Regions from separate parts of the Acetonema longum DSM 6540 genome, predicted to be linked through region 1. Evidence: a T-box and tRNA genes for the amino acid it is inferred to sense, from the RefSeq annotation. Region 1 holds a T-box; the other holds one or more tRNA genes.

Region 1 (9,523 bases):
CTGGCGGCCTCGCCCAATTCGAACCGCTCCAGATTGCCGGTAACTGCCTCTACCGTATGAGTATAGCGGCTTAATATCCAGCGATCCGCCAGAGTCAGTCCCGCCGGCGGCTGAGACGGATTAAAATCCGCCAGGTTCATCAAAACAAAGCGGGAAGCGTTCCAGATCTTGTTGGCAAAATTGCGGCTGGACTCTATCCTCTCCCAATAAAAGCGCATGTCATTGCCCGGAGTGTTGCCGGTCACCAGGGTAAAACGAAGAGTATCGGCACCATACTTTTCAATTACATCCAGGGGATCGATGCCGTTGCCCAGGGATTTGCTCATTTTACGGCCCTGGGAATCCCGCACCAGGCCGTGGATAAATACATGACGAAAGGGAATCTCCTTTTGGAATTCCAGACCCATGAAAATCATGCGGGCTACCCAGAAAAAAATGATATCATAGCCGGTAACCAGCACCGAGGTAGGATAAAAATGCTTCAATTCAGCCGTATTTTCCGGCCATCCCATGGTGGAGAACGGCCAAAGGGCTGAACTGAACCAGGTATCCAAAACATCCGGATCCTGTTCCACATGGCTGCTGCCGCATTTGCCGCAGGCGGTTACGTCGGTGCGGGATACCGTAATTTCGCCGCAATCCCGGCAATACCAGGCGGGAATCCGGTGTCCCCACCAGATTTGCCGCGAAATGCACCAGTCCCGGATATTTTCCAGCCAATTGATATAGATCTTGGTGAACCGTTCCGGTACGAACTGAATTCTGCCGGAAGTAACCGCCTCAATGGCCGGCTCAGCCAAAGGCTGCATTTTTACATACCATTGCTTGGATATGAGGGGTTCCACCACGGTGGCGCAACGCTGGCAATGGCCCACGGCATGGGCATGCTCATCGATTTTTACCAGGAATCCCTGTTCTTTCAGATCAGCCACCAAGGCCCTGCGGCAGTCATAACGGTCCATGCCGGCATATTTGCCGGTATCTTTGGCCATGGTTCCATCCGGGTTCATGACCACGATTTGCTCCAGTTGATGCCGCAGCCCCATGTCGTAGTCATTGGGGTCATGGGCAGGCGTAACCTTAACGGCGCCGGTGCCGAAGGACGGGTCCACATACTCGTCGGCCACAATGGGCAGCCGTCTTCCCACCAGAGGCAGAACCAAATACCTGCCCACCAGATGACGGTAACGGACATCATCGGGATGAACCGCTACGCCGCTGTCGCCGAGAATGGTTTCCGGCCGGGTGGTGGCCACGGTCACATACTGGCCGTCGCTGTCTTCCACCGGGTAACGGACATGATACAGATGACCCGGCTGCTCTTCATGCTCCACCTCAATATCGCTGAGGGCGGTATTGCAGCGGGGACACCAGTTGGTGATGCGGTTGCCCTGATAGATCAGTCCCTTTTCATATAAGGATACGAAGACTTCCTTTACGGCCTGGGAGCACCCTTCATCCATGGTAAACCGTTCTCTCTGCCAGTCGCAGGAAGCTCCCATCCGTTTCAGTTGGGTAAGGATCCGGCTGCCGTACTGATGTTTCCAGTCCCAAACCTTTTCGATAAAGGCAGGCCGTCCCAGGTCGTAACGGGATTGCCCTTCCTTGGCCAGGTTTTCTTCGACTTTGATCTGAGTGGCAATGCCGGCATGGTCGGTCCCCGGCATCCAAAGAGTGTTATATCCCTGCATCCGGCGGAACCGGATCAGAATATCCTGCAGCGTGTTATCCAAAGCGTGACCCATATGCAGCTGCCCGGTTACATTGGGCGGTGGGATAACAATGCTGAACGGTTTTTTCCCGGGTTCGACCTCAGCATGGAACAGGGCTTCCTGTTCCCAGTATTCATACCACTTAGTTTCTACTGCCTGCGGATCATATACGGTCGGCATATTGTCTTTTTCCATGAATAATACCCCCTGGAACTCGAATTTTATAAATAAAAAAGCACTTTCATCCCCGCAGGGACGAAAGTGCTTAATCTTCCGTGGTACCACCTTGCTTCCCAGAGTGAATACAAAACAGCCTGGGCACTCAAAACGCGATAACGGCGCTATCCGGTTGCACCTACTCAAGTTCAGCGCAACAACTCCAGGCTGACCTTCGGCTATGATCCGCGGGAAACTTCGCAGCCTAAGAGTTCCTCTCTGAGCCGCCGATCATTGCGTACTCTGCCTATCATGGTTGATTCTATATTTTACTATACAGTAGTATTTACTATATCTGTTATTTCTATATTTGTCAAGATATGACCGCAATATTACAAGCTAACCAGAGTAAAGAGAAACATCAGAATCGACACCAGCCCGTTGCGCATAAAATAAGTCTGAGTGACCCGGGACAAATCCCAGGGCCTGACGATATGATGCTGATAGCAAAGGACCATCGCCGCCAGTCCTACCCCCAGGTAGTAATACCCTTTTAAGTTCAGCATCAGGCCCACCGTGATCAAGCCCAAAATGCTCAGGCCATGCATCCAGCGGGAAATCCGCAGAGCGCCGGGGATGCCGAACCGTACCGGTATGGAATGGAGTTGGTGCTCCTGATCAAAAACCGTGTCCTGGCAGCCGTAAATCACATCAAAAGCAGCAATCCATGCCGCTACCGATCCGCCTAAAATCAGAACCGGCCAAGGCATATCGCCCCTGATGGCCAGCCAGGCGCCAACCGGGGCGCAAGCCAGAGCCACTCCCAGCACCAAATGACAGGTCCAGGAAAAACGTTTCATGTAAGGATAAAGCAAAAATGGCAAAATTGCCAAAGGGGAAAGCAGCAAACAATTCGGATGCAATTGGGCCGCCGCCCAGAGAAATACCGACAGACTCGCCAGGATAAAGGAAAAAGCCTCCCAGGGCTTAATCGTTCCCTTGACCATCGGCCGGGCGGTAAAGCGGGGATGAAGCTTATCGTATTTTAGATCGATCAGGTTATTCAGAGCCAGGGCAGCACTTCTGGCGCCAATCATCGCCAGGGTGATCCAGCCCAATTCAGCCCATCCCGGCCGGCCGCCGGCCGCCAGAAAAGCCCCCATATAGGCAAACGGCAGAGCAAACACCGAGTGTGACAAGGCAATATTGGTTACATGAGCTTGCATCTTGTCTACAATCCTAGATTTTCCCATTTCTCATCCACCTGTTTCTTGATCTCCGGCGACATGACGATCTCGTCTGGCCATTCCCGGCTATTGCCTTCCTCCGGCCAGGTCTTGGTAGCATCAATGCCGACTTTCGTTCCCCAGTGGGGCATGGGTGACGAGTGGTCCAGCACGTCCAGGGGCCCGTCCACCATGACCACATCCCGCCGGGCGTCAATGTTATTATAGACCCGCCACCAGACCTCATTCATATCCTGAACGTTCACATGATCGTCTACCACAATAATCATCTTGGTAAACATCATCTGGCCCATGCCCCAGATGGCATGCATGACTTTTTTCGCCTGCTGGGGATAGCGTTTTTTGATGGACACAATGGCGCAGTTATGAAATACCCCTTCCAGAGGCAGGTTGATATCCTTTACTTCCGGCATGGCCACCTGCAAAAAAGGCAAAAAGATTCTTTCGGTGGCTTTGGCGATGAAGCAGTCTTCCATGGGAGGCTTGCCCACAATGGTCGCCGGATAAATCGGGTCCTTCCGGTGAGTGATGCAGGTGATGTGAAAGACCGGATATTGCCCCGCCAGGGAGTAGTAACCGGTATGATCGCCAAAAGGTCCCTCCAGCCGGGTCTCGTCCAGCTCGACATAGCCTTCCAGAATAATCTCGGCGTGAGCAGGCACTTCGATATCCACGGTTTCACATTTGATTAATTCCACCGGTTTTTTGCGCAGAAAGCCGGCGAACAGCATTTCATCGATGTCCGGCGGCAGAGGAGCCGTAGCGGCGTAGGTGATGGCCGGATCGCCGCCGATGGCCACAGCCACTTCAATCCGGTCTTTGCCCAGATCCTTGTGGGCCCGGTAATTATCGGCGCCGCCTTTGTGAATGTGCCAATGCATGCCGGTCGTTTTTTCATCAAATACCTGCAGCCGGTACATCCCTACGTTCCGTTTGCCATTTAGGGGGTTCTTAGTAAACACCAGCGGCAGGGTGATAAACCGTCCAGCGTCCTGAGGCCAACATTTAAGGATGGGAAATTTCGCCAATGACGGCTGATCTTTGATAATAACCTCTTTACAGGGACCGGACTTTACGTAACGGGGAAAGTTGATCGCCCGTTTCATCTGAGGAATAACCGAAACCAACTGGAGTTTATTCTGTAGTGAAATGTAGGGCAGCTTCAGCAATTGACGAATTTCATCGGCAATATCGTCAATTTTTTCGACCCCCAGGGCAAAAGCCATGCGTTCCACACTGCCAAAGGCGTTGATAAGCACCGGCACATCATAGCCTTTCACATTTTCAAACAGCAGAGCCACATTTTTATCCCCCGACATTTTGGAAACCCGGTCGGTAATCTCGGTGATTTCCAATTCGCAATCCACCGGTTGGTGAATCCGTTTAAGCCAGCCCCGTTCTTCCAAGGCCGCGATAAATTCCCGCAAATCCTGAAATGCCAAAGTAAATACTCCTTTCACAAGAGAAAAAACTCATCCTCCTCGAATCTGAGACCGTTCAAAAAGGGAGGGTCTCCTACTTGCCAAACCATACCCGGATGACCCAAACGCTCATCTCAAATAGCAGCATCAGCGGCAGCGCAAGCATAAGCTGTCCGAAGATATCCGGCGTCGGCGACACTACACCGCCGACAACAAATGCCCCCACTAAAACCACCTTGCGCTTGGACACAAGGAAGGTCGAACTGATGATTCCCATTTTGGCGAGAACCATGATGAACAACGGTAATTCAAAAATAAAGCCAAAGGGAAACAGCAGGGAAATGACAAAGGAAATATATTGCCCCAATGAAAACATGGGTTGTAAGGTATCAGTGGCAAACCCCATAAAGAAGGTAACTGCCATGGGCAAGACCAAAAAATAAGAAAAAGCCAGACCTATATAAAAAAGAACCACCGAGACCGGCATTAATGCGACAAACAGCTTCCGCTCGCTACGGGTAAGAGCCGGGACGATGAAGGCCCAAGCCTGGTACAGTACAATTGGCAAAACCAGCAGAAAGCCGGAGAAAACGGCGGTCTTAATATAGGCCATAAAAGCCTCAGCCGGATTCATGTAATACAGCTTACCGGCGGGCCGAATGATATAGGCTATAATTTTTTCCACAAAAAAATAGCAGGCTGTGCTGCCAGCGATAATTGCTGTCAGGGCAATGATAATGCGCTGCCGCAGCTCCTGCAGATGGTCTACGATGGTCATCTCAGCTACCGGAAGTTCCCGCTGGGAGTTGAGCTGAGCCTGGTCCTGATCCATTGCTTGTTCCTGTTGGCTTGTCGTTTCAGACATTCAACAGTTCCTCACTTTTTTTCAGCATGAGTCAGTCCGTCTGACTTTGCTTCAACAGCTTTGGCCTGCACGGTGATTTCTTCTTTCTGCTCGCCGCTGGTAGCCCGGCGGAATTCTGAAATACCCTTGCCTACCGCTTTGCCGATATCCGGCAATTTGCCAGGGCCAAACACCACCAGAGCAATAACCAGGATCAGAATTAATTCAGGCATACCCAAATTAAACATACAATCACCCTCCTCGTTAGTATCTCACAACGTATTTCCTATGCTGTTTTCTATTTCTTATTATAACTGTCTGTCCCGCAAAAAACAATCAGTCAAACCTTGTTTGCCGCCATCGTCATCATTCCAAAAATCAGACTTTTCCCATGCGTGCGCCGGTTAATTTTAAAAAAGCCTACTGTTTTTTTATCTTGATACCGGAGTTCATTGTATCCTGTTTCAGCTGCAGCATAGTTTTCTCCACCATATCCAGATGTTCGTGCATCCGGCTACGGGCCAGTTTCGAATCGCATGCCGCAATAGCGGCATAGACCCGGGAATGGGATTCATATACCTGCTGAGGCATATTTTTCACTAGAAACAGCTTTTGCCGGGAAGCGCGGAAACTGTTGGTCATCACGTCGGTAATGGTACTCATGACCTTTTCCAAAACCGGATTGTTCGCAGCCCTGGCTACGGCAAAATGAAAAGCATCATCCGCTTTGTCGCCAATGCCGCCGCTGTCTACCTCCTCAATCAGGGAGGAAAGAGTCCGGCGCAGTTCTTCCAAGTTCTCCGCCGTAGCCCGGATCGCCGCCAGGGCAGCCATTTCTGCCTCCAATATCTTCCTGACCTCAAGGACCTGGGTAATATCGGCGATATCCACCTGCAGCAAAAACGAAAGGGGTTCCAGCATGCCTTCATAGGATACCTGCCGGACAAAGCTGCCCTCGCCGGGACGTATCATAATGATTCCCATCATTTCTAAGGCGCTGAAAGCCTCACGCACCGAGGCTCTGCTGACATTGAGCTTTTCGGAAAGTTCCCGTTCCGACAACAGCTTATCGCCCGGCTGCAATTTGCCGTCAATAATAAGTTGTTTGATTTGCGCCACAATTTCTTCGTATACTTTTTTTGTTTTTACCGGATTGAACATGTTATCCTCCGCTACCCATCCGAACAGCTAAAATTTACGAAGTCCGACAAAGTCGGCAATTGCCACTAACGCCCGCTGTGCCTCAGGAGCCAGTGAAGCGGGCAGCCCGGCGATTGCTTCCCGCAGCTGCGCTTGAACCTTACTGTATGAATATTCGATAGCGTCGCAGTCTCTCACGATCGCCAGACAACGATTCAATACCGGATCCGACATATCCCGGGCAACAATAGCCATGCGCAGTTCCTCTCTGTGAGGGCTGACCTCCAGAGCCCGGATAACCGGCAGGGTGATAATTCCCTGGGCCAGATCGCCGCCCACCGGTTTACCCAGCTGGGGTGCAGAAGCGGTAAAGTCCAAAATGTCATCGGTAACCTGAAAAGCCAGCCCCACTAAATAACCATACTGCCGCACAGCCTGAACCGCAGCCGCCTCCATGCCGGCGGCCATAGCTCCCAATTGACAGCTGGCTGCCAGAAAGTCAGCCGTTTTCTTGGCGATACGCATTGCATAGTCATCTTCCGACTGATCCGCCAGAAACGCACTGTTTGCTTGCAGAATTTCTCCTTCGCATAAGGAACAGACTACTTCCGCTAATTCTTTCATGACCCGGTTGTCATTTGTCTTGGCCAGCAGCGCAAATGCCCTGGCAAAAAGATAATCTCCAGCTAACACCGAGGGATGATCCCCCCAGCGGGAATTCGCCGTCGGAATCCCCCGGCGGGTGGAGGCATGATCAATTACGTCATCATGCACCAGAGTGGCCATATGAATGAGTTCAATGGCAGCGGCCACCACAATGGCCTGATCCAGACCGGTATCCGTTTGCAGTCCCTTAGCAGATATAAGGTACAGCGCGGGCCTTAATCGCTTGCCGCCCGCCTGTACCAAATGCTGACCAATATCCGTTACCATATCAACCTGAGAATAAGTCACAGACATCAGCAGAGTCTCAACTTCTGCCATATCGCGTTCAATTAATGCCAAAGCTGCTGCTTCCACGAGTCTACACACCCTAACCGTGATAGTCTGTGTCTATAATACACCAAAAAATTCCCCACGTCTATATGTCCTGGCAAGGTGGCCATTACTTTTTCTTCTCCACCCGAATGGCACAGTCAGGACAAACCATTTGGCACATGCCGCAGAGAATGCATTTTCCCATGTTGGCTTCCACTCTTGGCGTTCCATACACGCCAAGATCATCAGACCAGCTGATGCATTTTACCGGGCATTTTTCGATACAGAGTCCGCAGCCTTTGCACAATCCGGGAAATACAGTCCAAAAGCCCTTGGAGCTGTTATATGTCGCACTTTTCCAGTTTGTTTTCGCCATGATATCCCTCCCGCCTCCTTACATCGCATTCCTTATGAGTTGATAGCCACGCTCCAACGCCCGGAAATTCATGGTGCGCAATTCGGGGTTAGATTTAAACTTATCGCCCAGTTTGACATCCAGCGCCTGCTTGATTTGATCTAAGGGCAATACTTCGGTAGCGGCGATCACTGCGCCAAGGATAATCATATTGAATACGCGGGGATGCAGGCCTGCTTCATTTTTAGCCATATCATTGGCCGGAATGGCGACCACCTTTTTTACCGACGGAATATCCGCCGGATTGATCCCCGGCCCGGGTTTGGTAAAGGAGACAGTTTTGGGCTCGCCGTCAATCATATCCCGGGGCAAATCCTTATTGGGGGCGTCGGCGGTAGGATTCGGCGGCGTCACGTCAAAATACTGCAGGCCTATGATATTGTCATTGACTTCACCTTCGACGATAAGGGAGTTATCATAGATATAGACGGTGTCTTTGCCGGCATGCATCCGGGTTCGTTTTACCGCACGAGCACTTAAGGGAATCAAAATATCGGCTTTCTGGAACTTAGGAGCGCCTATGGCGTCGTCACTGATCTGCACATAGGCAATGGAAACGCCGCCCCGCTGCTCCACGCCAAAATTGGGAATATAAAGAGCCTGTTTACCCCCTTCATTGGCAGCTTCCGCCAAGATTTCCGCAATAGACTGCACCCCCTGACCGCCTTCACCGGCCAGCGCAATTTTTGTTATTTTCGCCATCCTCAGCCCTCCTCGCTTTGGGGTGTACGCAATTCGCCCAATTTAAAATACTGGGCCATATCTCTTTCGATGAATTCCCAGGTTTGTTTGGCATTGGTGCGCCAGTTGGTGGGGCAGCCGGACAAACATTCCACGAAGGAAATACCGTTTCCGGCCATTTGATTTTCCAGAGCTTTCTTAAGATACGCTTTCATCTGGCGGGGATTGGAAACCGTGCCGCGAGCTACATAAGCCCCCTCCGGCGCAACAGCTGCCACCATTTCCGGCCCCTTGGTCGGATAACCGGTTTGCTCCACGTCACGGCCATAGGGAGTCGTCTCGGTTTTCATGCCGGGCAAAGTGGTGGGCGCCATTTGACCGCCGGTCATGCCATAGTTGCAATTATTGCAAAGAATAATCGTGATTCTTTCATTCCGTACGGCCGCATTGAACAAGTGTTGGGAGCCGATGGCATACCCGCCGCCGTCGCCCATGTACGCCACGCCTACAATATCCGGATTGGCGCGCTTCATGCCGGTGATGACAGGTGTGGTGCGGCCATGATGAGTCTGCACCGAATCCACGGCGAAAAAGTCCCAGGCTAACAGAGAACAGCCGATGTCACAGCCAAAAACGACCTTATCTTTTAATTCCAGTTCATCAATGGCTTCGCCCAGAGCTTTCAGGATAATACCATGTCCGCAGCCAGGGCAAAATTTGTGGGGTTTGGTTGCTTCGTTCCAGCAGGCAGGCATTGCCGGCTGCAGTTCACTATTTTTCATGACCTCTTGCATATGGATCCTCCCTTCTATTTTGACAGTTTCGCATATTCTTCTAAGATTTCCTCAGTAGTGATCCCCACACCCGGCCGCAGTACCGGTACGATTTCAACCGGATTGCGATAGAGGGCTGTTTGCACTGATTGCAGG
Region 2 (9,523 bases), on a different contig from region 1:
TGGCGAAACTGTCCAGTTCTTTGCCGATGCCCAGGCCGGAGTAAGCCAAAATCGGGGTGGTCAGGGACAGAAAGTTTACTTTTGCCACATAGGCATTGATAGCGCTTGCGCCGGGAAAAGCCGGATAGGTGATCATGCAGCCAATGACGACGATATAGGCTACGCTGGGGATTTTTACAGGAATCACTTTAGCGATGAGGATGCCGGCTAAGCAAATGCCGACTAAAATCAGCATTCCAGGCAGGGACTCTATGATTCCGTTCTTATGGCCAACCAGATTGGCGATGAGCGTCAGGGCGGCAGTGAGCAGTGTGACTGCGGCAATGTTTAAGAAATTCATGCTTTTGCCTCTCTTTCCGGCGCCGGCACACCGAATTTAAGCCGGTACAGCTTGCGATACAGCCATTCGGTCATGGGCAGGGACATCCACAGGGAGATATAGAGTCCGTACAAGCCCGACAGCATGTTGCTGGCAGCACCCAGGGATAGAATCTGATCTTTCATATCCGGGAACATGGTAACCAAAACTCCGGCGGAAGCTGTCATCATACTGGCGCTGCCAACCCCGGTAGCCATGCCCAGGGAGTAAGGGTGGAGCGGCAGCAGCGCAGCGGCGAAGCTGGTCATCAGGGCATAGAAAATGGTTCCGAACACGGTGCCGCAGATATATACGCCCATGACTCCCCGCCCTTCGGCACTGTTTAGCCCGTAGATGTCACCGATTAAAGCCACGTTGGGTTCCCGGGCTATAGAATGGGCAGCGCCGATGGTCTCCCGTTTTAAGCCCAGCCAGATCGCAAGGGGTACGCCCAAAAAGATGGTGCCGAAATTGCCTAATTCTTGTAAAATAAGGGCCGGGCCGGTCTGAATGATCTTTGGCAGGGTAGGACCGACCAAAGTGCCATAGCGGGCCATTAACAGCATCAGGGTAATCGTAATCAGGCTGCTGGCATCGATCATGTCTTTGTCCTTGGCGATTTTGAGGAATTTGGGAGTTAATAAAATACCGAAAATAAGAGCATAAAGCATGGGCAACAGGATCACCATCCCCGGACCTACCTTGAACTGGATCATGCCGATGAGTTCTGAAACAATCACCAGTGTGGCTACGATGGCATGCAGTTTCCAGTTTTTCAACGCGTCAATCATTACGTTCACCTCTTAATTTAATTCTAAAGTTAAGAAAAGTACCCTTCCAGTATTTTAAGATATTGCTCCTTGGTCAGGAGCGGCTTGAACTGCTGCTGAATGTCTTTGGCCTGTTTGGCTCCGTCGGCCAGTAAATCAATGACAGTCATGGCCATCAGCTTGGCCGGCAGAACACAGGCCGCTTGATAATCAGCCACCTTAAAATCTCTGGTGTGCAGGGCTCCGAAAACGCCGCCTACGAAGGGATGCAGCGATGGCAGGAGATGGGAGATGTCCCCCATGTCAGTGGAAGCGCCAAAATGACCGGCATTGATGATTTGTTCCGGTGGGATCAGCCGGGCGGCATTGTCCTTAAACAACAAATTCATGGACCGGGAACTGGCCAGAGGCAAATAACCGGGAATGGTCTTAATCACGGTTTGAGCTCCAATGGCATCGCCGCCGGCTTTTAAGGCCCGGTCCACCTTGTGGTGGGTAGTGTCAATGGCCGCCATGGTTTTGGCCCGGACATAGGTTTCCAGGCGTACGTCAGCCGGTACCGTATTGACTAGATCACCTCCTTTGGTGATGACCGGGTGGACCCGGATGATATCGGAATCCCGGAAGGTTTCCCTCAGGGCATGGATGCCCATCAGGCCCAGCATGGCGGCGTTCAGGGCATTGACTCCCTGATCGGGCGCCTCGGCGGCGTGAGCCTCTCTGCCGATATATTGAATGGTCTTGCCGATAAAGCCGTTGCTGGAATCGCCGAGAGCTACCAGCGGCCGGGGAGCATTCTTTTGGGAATGGATCATCATCGCTAAATCCACATCGTCGAATTCGCCCCGGTAGACCAGTTCCTGCTTGCCGCCGAGAAAGTGGATTTTGCCTTGCTCCCTCAATTGCTGCCGGTAGGCAATCTCTATATATTCCTCCGCCGGCACGGCCATAAAACTGACCCGGCCGGCCAGTTCGGGAGCTATGCCGCTTTCAGCCAGCCCCAGCGCCACCCCGGCCATGGCGGCTATCTGCAGAAAATGACCGCAGGTATGGGCAGCTCCGGTTTGGGGGTCGGCATCAGGGCTATCGGGGCAGATGACCGCGTCCAGTTCCCCCAGCACGGCTACATTGGGACCCGGCTGTCCACCTTCCAGCATGGCCCGGACACCGGTAATCGCCAGCCCTTCCCGGCAGGAAAGGCCCAGTTCCTTAAAAAAACCGCCGGTCAGAGCGGCAGTTTTGTATTCTTTGTAACCCAATTCCGGGTTTTTCTGGATCTCCTTTGCCAGGCCGATAATCCGGGACGACTGGGCGTCGATCGTCTGGCCGACTTGGTTTTTTAGTTCCTCCGTAATCATGACAGCACCTCGTTTTCTTTTCGGGAACTTGTTGTACAATTCATTTCGCCAACAAGTACAAAAATCCTGTATAAAAGGACATGAAATGCAAAAAAAAGTACAAAACAAAATATTTGTCAGCAAAATAAAGGCACGAAAATTTTAGTATGCAGAGAGGGTAAATACATAAACCCGCGAAAAAGAAAAGCAAAGAAGGGATTTTACAGGTATTATGGAAAATATAAAGACTGCCAATATTAAGGCGAAGGAGTGATCAGCATGATACAGGGAGATATGAAAAATCTGGATCAGGAACTGTTTTTGTTTCATCCCTTGCTGCAAAAGGGGCTGCAATACCTGAAAAATACAGATTTTTCTAAGCTAGCGGCCGGCCGGTATGAAATTGACGGTGATATCTTATTTGCGCTGGTGCAGGAATATGAGCCTCAGCCTAAGCAAGACCGCAAGGCTGAAACCCATGCCAAATATGCCGATGTCCAGTATGTGGCTCAAGGGCAGGAATGTATCGGTTTTGCCCGTTTAACACCCGATTGTGAAGTGGCGGAAGACAAGCTGGCCGAGAAAGACGCCGTTTTCTATAAAACGGTGAAAGACGAAGTGGATCTGGTTCTCGATGCCGGATCTTATGCCGTATTTATGCCGGCGGATGTGCACCGGCCATGCTGCCTGGGACCCGCCGGCAGGGTTCAGGTGAAAAAAGTGGTGTTGAAGGTGAAAGTCAGCGTATTGAAGTAGGTTTAGCCAATGGGGCCTTTATCGATATTATAATACAATACTGGCCGGTTCCAGCCGTTTGATGCCTTTTGCTTTTTCCAGGTCTTTCATCAATACGGCCAAGGCCCGGTCTTTTTCTTTGGCTTCCAGCATGACATCAAAGTCCCGGTCCAATTCTTTTGCTATATGCAAAAATGGCAGAAAATCATCAATATGGACATATGCAGCGTGAGGCCGGGGATCTTTGGCGCTTTTTGCACTGGATAAATGGATTTTTGGGGTATGCTCTCCCCACGTAGCCACGATGTCCGCCCATAACTCGCCCAGATTTTCCCCGCGCTGCAGGCATTGGTGATGATGCAGGTCAAATACCATGGGGCACCCCAGTTTCTGGCAGAGGGGCAGCACGTCTGACGCATCGTAACTTTTGTCGTCGTTTTCAATTATGATCCGCAGGCGGATGTTATCCGGCAGCTGCTGATACTCTTTCACAAACCGCTCCAGGGAAGATGCTTTGTTTTTATATACTCCGCCGGCATGAAGGACAAACTGGGGGGCATAGGGGAGTCCCATGGCGTCGAACATGGCCCCGTGGTAGGCCAATTCCCGCAGGGCGGCCGCCAGGACATCCTTCTTTGGGGTGCTCAACAGCGTTAGATGGTCGGGATGAGCGCTGACTCTAACACCGTGGGTGGTAACAAAGGCGCCGATTTCGTGCCATTGGGACCGGAATTCTCCGATATAATCCCAGCCTTTGGTTACCGGATGTGACGCTAAAGGAACCATACGGGAACTAAACCGGTATACATTAATCCGGCGGGACTGATTATAATACAAAACTTGCCGGGTGGCTTCCAGATTATGAGCCAGGATCCGCCGCAGCAGGTCCAGCTGTTCCGGCTGTTCTTCGACTTTTTTCAGCTTTTTGAGGGTGATCGATTGATTGGGGGAGCCGTTGGGAATTCCCAGGGCCTTGGCTACATAGCCGAATCGTACTCGCATGGCATCCTCCTGAAAATGATTCTCGGGTAGAGGGTAATTGTCCGTATTATATATTGTTTTAGCGTCTGGCGCAACCATTTGTTGCCGCTTTCGGCCGCCGCTGCCCCGGATGAACAGTACCGTCTGTGCACTTTATCGGCTATAAGAAGAATTTTCTAAAAACTTATAAGTTATTTGGAAAAGAAATCCTTTGTATAATTTGACCCGTATGGTATGATATAGGACAGAAAATTGCGCGGCATGTACGTAGGAGGCGAGCTATTGTGGTACAATTCGAAACAGCGGAAAATGCGGCGGAAAATTGCCCGCACTGCCGCAGCCGGGTCGAGGCCCGGCAATATAAGTTTTGTCCTTTTTGCGGCGGAAACTTGTCGGCGGCAGTCTCGAAAGAAGCGTCGGACTGCCGGTATGATGATGTGGAAACCGTCGAGGATATCATCCGGGTCTACGAACAGTTTGTTGCCGAGAAAAAGCACCAGGGTCTGCCGGATGATGTCATCCAGGCAGCAGCTGCGGAATGGGCAAACAAATTAAAGGCGAAAGTTCAGACAAAAATCAATTTGTCGGAGAAAAAAAGGGTATCTCCCCCCCCTTGGGAAACCGATATTTTCAGCGTCGTTTTAAAATATTGCCCTCATCCGGAGCAACTGGCGGATCGTCTTCAGCAGTATCTTTTGCGCAGCCGGACGGCTATTCGGATGGCGCTCCTGGCTACACCTTCCCTGATAATTTATCAGCGCAAGCTGGATAAAATCGTCCCCATCCTGCGGGAGTTTCTAGCAGAACAGGCGACGATTGCGCTGATACCGGGCCGCTTTATTGCCGATCAGTCCTTTACTCAGGTGTATCCGGCCTGGAGCCAACTGGATGGAGTCACCCGGCGGTTAATTGAAGCGGCGCCGCCCTTGTTATGGGCGGGTCAGACAATCTACGGGGTGTATCGGATTACTCATGAGGCAGCAGGGCTGGCGATCCTGGTGATCAGTGATCAGGGACTTTATTTCTTATCCGGGGACACGGGCGTTCCCGACTGCCATTGGCGGGATATACCCTATTACCTTTTAGAAGACGTCTATTCCAGCAATATTGCGGGGATTCTGGAAGTTGTGCATCGCCATACCGGACAGGAAGAAATCGACTTTCCCTTGTCCGAGGAAGCTGAGGCCGCCTATGAAACCATCCAGCGGGCCAGGAAAGCGGGAGATGCCAGGCTGCAGATTCGGCGGCGCTGTTCCAAGTGCGGTGCAGTCGGCCAGGAAAATGCATTCCGGGCCTATGAACGGGATCAATGCGAATATTGCGGTTTTGATCTGGAACGTAAGCTGCTTTATCGTTAATTTGCCGCATCATTGCATAAGCTACTATTAAATAATAACGCAAAAAGTATAACCCGAGGAGGAATATTATGGAATTGATGTTGACGGAATGGCAGACCGAAAATCTCGGCCTGACAGTCAGAGTAAAAGAAACATTGTTTAGCGGGCGGTCTGAATTTCAGGAGATCGTCGTTGTGGATACGCAGGAATTCGGCCGTATGCTGGTATTGGACGGGGTTTTTCAAACCTCGGTCTTTGATGAGTATATCTATCATGAAATGATTGCGCACGTGCCTCTGTGCACTCATCCCCAGCCGAAACATGTTTTGGTAATCGGCGGCGGTGACGGCGGTACGGTGAGGGAGACCAGCAAACACCCGACGGTGGAACGGGTGGAAATGGTGGAAATAGACGGTATGGTGGTTGATGCCTGCAAGCAGTACCTGCCGGAGACCAGTGAGGCTCTCAGGCAAAATCATTCCAAAGTGAAACTGACCATTGGCGACGGTATCGCGCATATGCGCCAGGCCAATAGTCTCTATGATGTGATTATCGTCGACTGCTCCGACCCGATTGGACCGGGGGAAGGCTTGTTTACTCATGCCTTTTACCAGGACGTGTTCAAGGCTCTGAAACCGGACGGCCTCTTTGTGCAGCAGACCGAATCTCCCTTTTATCATCAGCCCCTGATCAAGCGGTTGACCAAGGACATCCGGTCCTTGTTTCCGATCTGCCGGACGTATCTTGCCCCGATTCCTATCTATCCGGGTGGGGCCCATTGTTTTACCCTCGGTTCGAAACAATATGATCCACTGAACGTTACCCCCAGAAAGCTGGATTTTAAAACCCGCTGCTATAACAGCGAGCTGCAAAAAAGCTGCTTTGTCCTGCCTAACTTCCTCCAGGAACTGCTAGCCGGTCATAATTAGTTCCTGTATAATAGGTATTGCATTTTCAGTTTGTATCATTTATAATACATTATGTCTTTCCTCGATAGCTCAATGGTAGAGCACTCGGCTGTTAACCGAGTGGTTGTAGGTTCGAGTCCTACTCGAGGAGCCAAACCGGCCCGTTGGTCAAGTGGTTAAGACACCGCCCTTTCACGGCGAGAACGGGGGTTCGAATCCCCCACGGGTCACCATTCGGGCGATTAGCTCAGCCGGGAGAGCGCCTGCCTTACAAGCAGGATGTCGGCAGTTCGATCCTGTCATCGCCCACCAAAACCAAAAAAGAGGTTTGACCCTTGAGTCAAGCCTCTTTGTGTTTCAGTTCCCCTTGCGAAAGGGGCTGCAGAGGTTGGGGATTCGGTTTCTTAAAAGCCCAGTTGTTCTCCTATGATAAAGATGTGCATTTTGGTCAGGGAAGGCCTTTTCCGCAGTATGGTGGTCACATTACAGATACGGGTAGGACCCTGGCAATCCATACAGATGCCAGTGGTGGTACAGGGATTGGGGCGGTTTAGGCGCTTGTTGTTCATAGGTGCGGCGTAAGTTTGGATGCGCCGTTCGGCTTCTTCCGTATCACGCACGATCTTATTCACCCCGGCAATGACGATGACCTGTTCCGGTCCGAACATCATAGCTGCCACCCGGTTGGCCGAGCCGTCCACATTCACCAGTTTGCCGTCTAAGGTGATGGCATTGGTGCCGGTGAGAAAAACGCCGCAGGTGAGTTCCTGCCGCCGCAGTCTCAGGGCTTCGTCCGGCGACAGTCCGGGCCGGTTATGATCGTATACGGTATGGCCCTTTTTCTCCAGAGTGTGGCTCAGGTCCAGCTCATTAATCGTCCAGGACCCGCCGACTCCCACTGTGGCATTGGCCGGAATCATGGCCAGGATTTTTTCGATAGCTTCTTCCTTAGTTTTTACGTAGGCAGCCGCAAAATTATTCTTCTCCAGGGCAGCAACCGCCTTAGTTCCCAGGGCCTCGTTGGACCAGGCTTTAAAATCGTCCATCCTGATACCTCCCAGATAGTTTTTAGCTTGATGAATGACCTATAAGGAATAAGTTTATTCTGCATATTACCGCTATTCTCCTTTATTCTTTAGCGGATGGCGCGGCAAGGCAAGTAAAACATCGGCCGCTCAGCCTAATTTTGTGTCTCAAGGTTGATGAATGCTGGACGAGATAGTATAATAGGGAAACAGACAAATTTAACGGGAGGATTTACGAATGTCTCCAATAATCAGCTTTATCATCCTAGCACTGGCAGCCTATTGGGTATATAACGATTCCAGGGAGAAGGGCAACGACTTTTGGACATCCCTTTTGTGGGCTTTCGGCACATTTGCCTTCCTCATCATCACTCTGCCGTTGTATCTGATTTTTGGCCGGAAACGGAAAGTTCAACCGGCTGCCCAACCGGAAGTCATTGACGTGGAGTCTGTTCCGGTGGAAGAACGGATGATCTGTCCCATGTGCGGCGGCACTGTAAAGGAAGACTTCGTTGTCTGTCCCTATTGCGCCAATACACTAAAGCCCAAATGCGCATCCTGCGGCGCCGAACTGCAGCGGGAATGGAGAGAATGTCCCAACTGCAATGCCCCGGCTCCTGAGAAATAAGAAGTCAGAGAATTTTATTTCCTGAAAAATATTTCTTAAATCATTAGACAGGAAGGCTCTTCTTATGATATAATAGATTTTGTGAAAAAAATGCGCCCGTAGCTCAGGGGATAGAGCACCGGTCTCCGGAACCGGGTGCGCAGGTTCGATTCCTGCCGGGCGCACCATAACTTCATTTAGTAATAACAAGCCTTCCAGGGGTTAAGCCTTGGGGGGCTTTTTTCGTTTATTTATGCTGTGGGGCAGTTTGTGGGGCAATACATCGTAGAGAGTAAAAATATAAAAGAAAAAAGGGCTATTGCAGCCCCTTTACCTCTCTGCGTTCAGCCTGCTTGATTCCTGTTTACAATCGCAAGTTGCTCCATCTTATAATAACAGCGGGCAAAGTAGGCAATCCCCGCGATAATGCCAACTAGGGGAAACAGACAAACTACAAAGGCCGCAAGACCATAGCCGAATTCAGCCCATCGTTGAGCCTTTGCCTTCATCACAATTCCCATAATCAAAGAACTCCATGACCATACTGTAGAACTCGCTGATAGCAGATCTATGCGTATCGCTCCACTATACATTTTTGCAATCAAAGCAAATACGAGCCACGTTGCAATTGCAAGACCGAACACTTTCCATTTGTTCACCACTTTAATCCCTCCATTTGGAATTATTTTCTTGGCTTTAATATAGCATACTGGAAATAGTCAGACAAGCTATATAGCTCCATACTACATTAAAATAGGTAAAAAGAGGGTTGACGGATAAGCCTGTATAGTCTATACTATGAAACATACCGTATTAAATACGTTTTGAATTAGAGGTGCTGAAAAGGTGACACGTGAGGAAGTGCTGCAAAGTTTAGAGACTCTTGGTGTAAGCATTCACAGCGATACATTGCGCCGGTGGGTTAATGCGGAGTTAGTGCCTTTTCCAGACCGAGGTAATAAAGGTAGAGCCGGGGGCCGATGGACTGAATATCCGCCTGAAACCCCATGGGAGGCGTTTGCTGCCGCTCATTTGCTAAAAGATCACAGTATAAAGCAAGTTGCTGAGATTCGCGAGCAGGCCAGATGGCTTATTACAGAAACCTGCTGGGGGGATATGGAGGATTTAAACAAAGATTTTCAGGAATGGCAGGATAAGAATACTGTTACTTACGAGCAAGAGGGAGATCACGGCATTATAGAAGCATCACATAAAGAAGTCCCATCAGGCGCTGAACTTCCTGAAAAGGAAATTGCTATTGATACCCTGATTTTTGCCTGGCTGATGATAAGAATAAAGGCTGAATATGCTATTCCTCTTGAAGTGCCGACACAGGTTCGCATAGACTATTTCGGGAACTGGGAGAAAGACAAACGACCGCATTTTGTTGAAGCCGCTCCTGCAGGGTTTCCTAATATTGAGGATTTTAAAGGCGTAGAATACATCTTGGAATGGCGTATAGCTC

The links. A T-box is a leader RNA that pairs with one kind of tRNA and senses whether it is charged. The one in region 1 lies ahead of ALO_RS07445 (valine--tRNA ligase), so its partner is inferred to be a tRNA-Val.
Region 2: it encodes a tRNA-Val, which carries the amino acid that the T-box ahead of ALO_RS07445 (valine--tRNA ligase) is inferred to sense. The anticodon was not compared.

What each region holds. Positions count from the first base shown of each region.
Region 1 is NZ_AFGF01000056.1:12,243-21,765, reverse strand. It holds gene ALO_RS07445 (valine--tRNA ligase) at 1-1,907, opposite strand, end outside; T-box leader at 1,961-2,191, opposite strand; gene ALO_RS07440 (UbiA-like polyprenyltransferase) at 2,261-3,121, opposite strand; gene ALO_RS07435 (menaquinone biosynthesis decarboxylase) at 3,100-4,557, opposite strand; gene tatC (twin-arginine translocase subunit TatC) at 4,631-5,401, opposite strand; gene ALO_RS07425 (twin-arginine translocase TatA/TatE family subunit) at 5,413-5,628, opposite strand; gene ALO_RS07420 (FadR/GntR family transcriptional regulator) at 5,801-6,541, opposite strand; gene ALO_RS07415 (polyprenyl synthetase family protein) at 6,569-7,540, opposite strand; gene ALO_RS07410 (4Fe-4S binding protein) at 7,626-7,874, opposite strand; gene ALO_RS07405 (2-oxoacid:acceptor oxidoreductase family protein) at 7,893-8,615, opposite strand; gene ALO_RS07400 (thiamine pyrophosphate-dependent enzyme) at 8,618-9,388, opposite strand; gene ALO_RS07395 (transketolase C-terminal domain-containing protein) at 9,403-9,523, opposite strand, start outside.
Region 2 is NZ_AFGF01000017.1:23,028-32,550, forward strand. It holds gene ALO_RS02070 (hypothetical protein) at 1-340, opposite strand, end outside; gene ALO_RS02075 (DUF3100 domain-containing protein) at 337-1,149, opposite strand; gene ALO_RS02080 (amidohydrolase) at 1,179-2,486, opposite strand; gene ALO_RS02085 (NanQ anomerase/TabA/YiaL family protein) at 2,745-3,221, shown strand; gene uvsE (UV DNA damage repair endonuclease UvsE) at 3,249-4,202, opposite strand; gene ALO_RS02095 (zinc ribbon domain-containing protein) at 4,466-5,539, shown strand; gene speE (polyamine aminopropyltransferase) at 5,608-6,447, shown strand; tRNA gene ALO_RS02105 (tRNA-Asn) at 6,506-6,580, shown strand; tRNA gene ALO_RS02110 (tRNA-Glu) at 6,585-6,659, shown strand; tRNA gene ALO_RS02115 (tRNA-Val) at 6,663-6,738, shown strand; gene ALO_RS02120 (lactate utilization protein) at 6,831-7,472, opposite strand; gene ALO_RS02125 (zinc ribbon domain-containing protein) at 7,690-8,079, shown strand; tRNA gene ALO_RS02130 (tRNA-Arg) at 8,172-8,246, shown strand; gene ALO_RS02135 (hypothetical protein) at 8,403-8,717, opposite strand; gene ALO_RS02140 (hypothetical protein) at 8,905-9,523, shown strand, end outside.